One region of the Cupriavidus sp. UME77 genome, then DNA from elsewhere that is predicted to be linked to it. Evidence: riboswitches for the same ligand, from Rfam matches in the RefSeq annotation. Region 1 holds a riboswitch; the other holds the start of a gene.
The links. A riboswitch is a leader RNA that binds a small molecule or an ion and turns the genes downstream of it on or off. The one in region 1 is predicted to bind glycine.

Region 1 (2,396 bases):
GGTAGCCAAGGAGAGAAATCATGACCAACGCTAAGCTCGAAGTCCTGACCCCGCAAAACAGCCAGCTGATCTTCATCGACCACCAGCCGCAGATGGCCTTCGGCGTGCAGTCGATGGACCGCCAGGCGATGAAGAACAACGCGGTGGGCCTGGCCAAGGCGGCCAGGATCTTCAATATCCCGACCACCATCACCACGGTGGAGAGCGAGTCTTTCTCCGGCTATACCTACCCCGAACTGCTTGACGTATTCCCCGGCCAGCAAACGCTGGAACGCACTTCGATGAACTCGTGGGACGACCAGAAGGTGCGCGATGCGCTGGCCGCCAACGGTCGCAAGAAGATCATCGTGGCCGGGTTGTGGACCGAGGTCTGCAACACCACCTTCGCGCTGTCGGCGATGCACGACAGCGACTACGAGATCTATATGGTGGCCGACGCTTCCGGCGGCACCAGCAAGGAAGCGCACGACTACGCCATGCAGCGCATGGTGCAGGCCGGCGTGGTGCCGGTGACCTGGCAGCAGGTGCTGCTCGAATGGCAGCGCGACTGGGCGCACCGTGATAGCTATGACGCCGTGATGAAGCTGGTCAAGGAACACTCGGGCGCTTACGGCATGGGCGTGGACTACGCCTACACCATGGTGCACAAGGCCGAGCAACGTACCGCCACGCCGCACGCGTCGCTTGCCCCGGTTCCGGCCCGCTGATATTCCCGGCCTGAACCCGCAGGGAAATTCCCCAGGCAGTCAGACTAGTGCTAAAGTTCCGAGCCATGTCACCTGGTATTGCCCGGCGGCATCATGCAAAGTTGATATCGGGAGAGACTGCCTGGCCATGCGCCGGGCAGCGCCGAAGGAGCAACCGCCCCGGAAACTCTCAGGCAAAAGGACCGGTATCACGTGTGAACTCTGAAGAACCCCGGCGCTCGTCAGCCGGCGGTACCGAAGGAGCAAGCGATCCCCGTCACTCCCAAAGTGGCGTATCGTGAATCTCTCAGGTCAAGGACAGAGGGGGCGTCTTTTGCGCATGCCGCGCAAGAGGCTCCCATCCGACGTCCTGGAACCATAGAGATGAAAACAATTGCCGTTATCGGTGGTGGCATCACCGGCGTGACCACTGCCTACGCGCTCGCCAAACGCGGTTTCTCGGTCACCCTGCTCGAAAAACACCGCTATGCCGCCATGGAAACCTCGTTTGCCAACGGCGGCCAGCTTTCCGCTTCCAACGCTGAAGTCTGGACACACTGGTCCACCATCCTCAAGGGCATCAAGTGGATGCTCAAGAGCGATGCGCCGCTGCTGGTCAACCCGCGCCCGAGCTGGCACAAGCTGTCCTGGTTCGCCGAGTTCATCGCCGCTATTCCCCATTACCGCAAGAACACCATCGAGACCACGCGCCTGGCGATTGCCGCGCGCGACCACCTGTTTTCCTGGGCGGCGGCCGAAGGCATCGATTTCGACCTGAAGAAGGAAGGCATCCTCCATATCTATCGCGACAAGGCGGGCTTCGAGCATGCAGGCAGGGTGTCGAAGCTGCTGGCCGAGGGCGGGCTGGAGCGCCACGCTGTCACGCCGGAAGAAATGCGCGCCATCGAGCCGACCCTGGCCGGACAGTACTACGGTGGCTATTTCACCCAGAGCGACTCCACTGGCGACATCCACAAGTTCACCAGCGGCATGGCTGTGGCCATCGACCGCCTGGGCGTGCGTTGCCTGTACAACCAGGATGTCCAGTCGGTCAGCACCGATGGCCGGCAGGTCACCATCGTCAGCGGCGACGGCCAGCAGGCCGAATCGCGCGTGTTCGACGGCGTGGTCGTCTGTGCCGGCACGGCCAGCCGGGCGCTGGCGGCCAGCCTTGGCGATCGCGTCAATATCTATCCGGTCAAGGGCTATTCGATCACCGTCAACCTGAACGATGCGCAAAGCCAGGCGGCCGCGCCCGTCGTGAGCCTGCTCGACGACGAAACCAAGCTGGTCACCAGCCGCCTGGGCGTTGATCGCTTCCGCGTGGCGGGCACGGCAGAGTTCAATGGCTACAACCGCGACATCCGCGCTGACCGCATCCGTCCGCTGGTGGAGTGGGTCAACCAGTGCTTCCCCGGTGTCAGCACGCGCAGCGTGGTGCCCTGGGCCGGACTGCGGCCGATGATGCCTACCATGCTGCCGCGCGTGGGCCGGGGCCGTGCGTCCTGCGTGTTCTACAACACCGGCCACGGCCACCTGGGATGGACGCTGTCGGCGGTCACTGCGGACATGATCGGCGATGTGGTGCAGCAGGCCATGGGCGCCAGGCGTGCACATGGCCTGCAGGACGCGGTGGCGCTGGTGACCCCGTAAGGGGCCGGACGCGTTACGCGCCAAGCGCGGCCATGTTCTCCACCCGCAACGTCTGCG
Region 2 (2,396 bases), on a different contig from region 1:
TGAAGGTGCCACTGGTGATTTCGCCTTCGCCAGCAGGGGTAATGACCTTCTGGTGGGCGCGCAGCACGCCGCCTGCTTTTCCGTTGGCCGGGCGCAGGATCAGCCCGACGAACTGCTGGGTCTTGCCACCGGCGACCAGGGCAGCCTTGCCGGTGAAGTCGCGTTCGCTTTGCAGGTCCACGGTCCAGCCCAGGCCGGCGTTGAGCGGCGAGGTGTGGATATCCATGTCCTGGCCGTACAGGTTCATGCCGGCCTCCAGGCGCAGCGTGTCGCGCGCGCCCAGGCCCGCCGGGCGCACGCCCTCGGCGATCAGCTTTTCCCACAGGCCGGCCACGTTCTCGGCTGGCACTACCAGCTCGAACCCGTCTTCGCCGGTATAGCCGGTGCGTGCCACCATGACTTCGCCAAGGGCGGGATCCTGCACCACCACGGCGTTGAACGGCTTCAGGGCTTCGCTGGGTTGCGTCGAGGGGAAGGCGCTCCACACCTTGGCGCGGGCATTCGGGCCCTGCACCGCAACGATGGCCAGCGGGTCCACGCCGTCGGGCGCATTGTCGTGGCGACGCGGCGTGATGCGCACGCCGCTATTGGTGGCGGCGTTGCGTGCGGCGATCCATTCGATATCGTTGTTGGCGGTGCCAGCGTTCACCACCAGGCGGAAATAGTCCTCGGCGAAGAAATAGACGATCAGGTCGTCGATGACGCCACCCTTCTCATCCAGCATGCAGGAGTACAGCGCCTTGCCCGGCGTTTGCAGCTTGTCGACGTTGTTGGCCAGAAGGCCGCGCAGGAAGGGGCGCACATTGGCGCCCTTGAGGTCGACCACGCACATGTGCGAGACGTCGAACATGCCGGCATCGCTGCGCACGGCATGGTGTTCCTCGATCTGGGAGCCGTAGTTGACCGGCATGTCCCAGCCGCCGAAGTCGACCATGCGGGCGCCGAGTGCGCGGTGGATGGCGTTGAGGGGCGTGGCCTGGAGCGTCATGGAATCCTCGGGGGAAGGCAAATCTCGGTTCGAAAACGAAAAAGGGCCATCCGCCGCAGGATTCGGCGCGCCATAGCGCTGCCAGATCCGCTGCGGCGGATGACCCCTCTGTCCTCGATACCTGAGAGATTACAAGGCGGGATCCCAATTGAACTGCCGGAAATCCAAACCTTGCGCGCCCCTTCGGTGGGCACGCTCACCAAGGCTGTCGACGGAATCGATCAGTGGCGGGTGCCGCTCTCCAGAGTACGGCGTGCATCGTGTGCATGTTGCAAGCCGATCCAACCAGTCCATGGTGCCTGAGAGTTTTCGGGTGATACCCCTTCGGCGGCGCAAGATCTGCGCGCTCTCCCGGTCGGATGGCGCGACTCTACAGCCAGCCTCGGGGGCTTGTCAACGCGCTCGCGCGCCAGCCCGGGCGCAGCCGCGGGCCGGCTGGCCGGCGTGTTAACATCTGCGGCTCCGATGGCTTTTGCTGTGCCGCAGGCTTCACCCGTGGCCTTGGCCGCGCCCGTGCATGTGCTGCCTTTGCCATGCGCAAAAGCCCGCGCCCGCCTTGCCGGCCATCCCGCCACCCAGCATCACCACCAGCCCTCGCATGACCCACGGACTCAACCCTGCCCAATCCGAAGCCGTTCGCTACCTCGACGGCCCCTGCCTGGTGCTCGCCGGCGCCGGCTCGGGCAAGACCCGGGTGATCACGCAGAAAATCGCGCACCTGATCGAGGACAAGGGCTTCCAGCCCAAGCACATCGCCGCGGTGACCTTCACCAACAAGGCCGCCAAGGAGATGCAGGAGCGGATCGCCAAGCTGATGGAAGGCAAGACCACGCGCGAGGGCAAGCGCATTCCCATCAAGCAGATCACGGTGAGCACCTTCCACTCGCTGGGCGTGCAGATCCTGCGCGCCGAGGCCGAGCACGTGGGCCTGAAGCCGCGCTTCTCCATCATGGACTCGGACGATTGCTTTGGCATGGTGCAGGAGCAGCTCGCCTCCACCGACAAGAAGCTGATCCGCAGCGTGCAGAGCACCATCTCGCTGTGGAAGAACGGCATGGTCGATCCCGAGACCGCCATCGCCCAGGCCGACAACCCCGACGATCACCAGGCGGCGCTGATCTACCGCAACTACGTGGCTACGCTGCATGCCTACCAGGCCGTGGACTTCGACGACCTGATCCGCCTGCCGGCGGAGCTGTTCGCGCGCAACGAAGAGGTGCGCCTGCGCTGGCAGAACCGGCTGCGCTACTTCCTGGTGGACGAGTACCAGGACACCAACGCCTGCCAGTACCAGCTGCTCAAGCAGCTCGCCGGCGGCTCGCACCTGCGCGCGCCGGCCTTCACCGCGGTGGGCGACGACGACCAGGCCATCTACGGCTGGCGCGGCGCCACGCTGGACAACCTCAAG

Region 2: linked by a shared signal. The riboswitch ahead of gcvT (glycine cleavage system aminomethyltransferase GcvT) and the one ahead of A9975_RS35730 (D-amino acid dehydrogenase) in region 1 are both predicted to bind glycine.

What each region holds. Positions count from the first base shown of each region.
Region 1 is NZ_LZZU01000092.1:37,509-39,904, forward strand. It holds gene A9975_RS35725 (hydrolase) at 21-707, shown strand; glycine riboswitch at 806-902, shown strand; gene A9975_RS35730 (D-amino acid dehydrogenase) at 1,071-2,339, shown strand; gene A9975_RS35735 (DUF3772 domain-containing protein) at 2,353-2,396, opposite strand, start outside.
Region 2 is NZ_LZZU01000046.1:97,483-99,878, reverse strand. It holds gene gcvT (glycine cleavage system aminomethyltransferase GcvT) at 1-988, opposite strand, end outside; glycine riboswitch at 1,087-1,243, opposite strand; glycine riboswitch at 1,265-1,352, opposite strand; gene A9975_RS18365 (UvrD-helicase domain-containing protein) at 1,587-2,396, shown strand, end outside.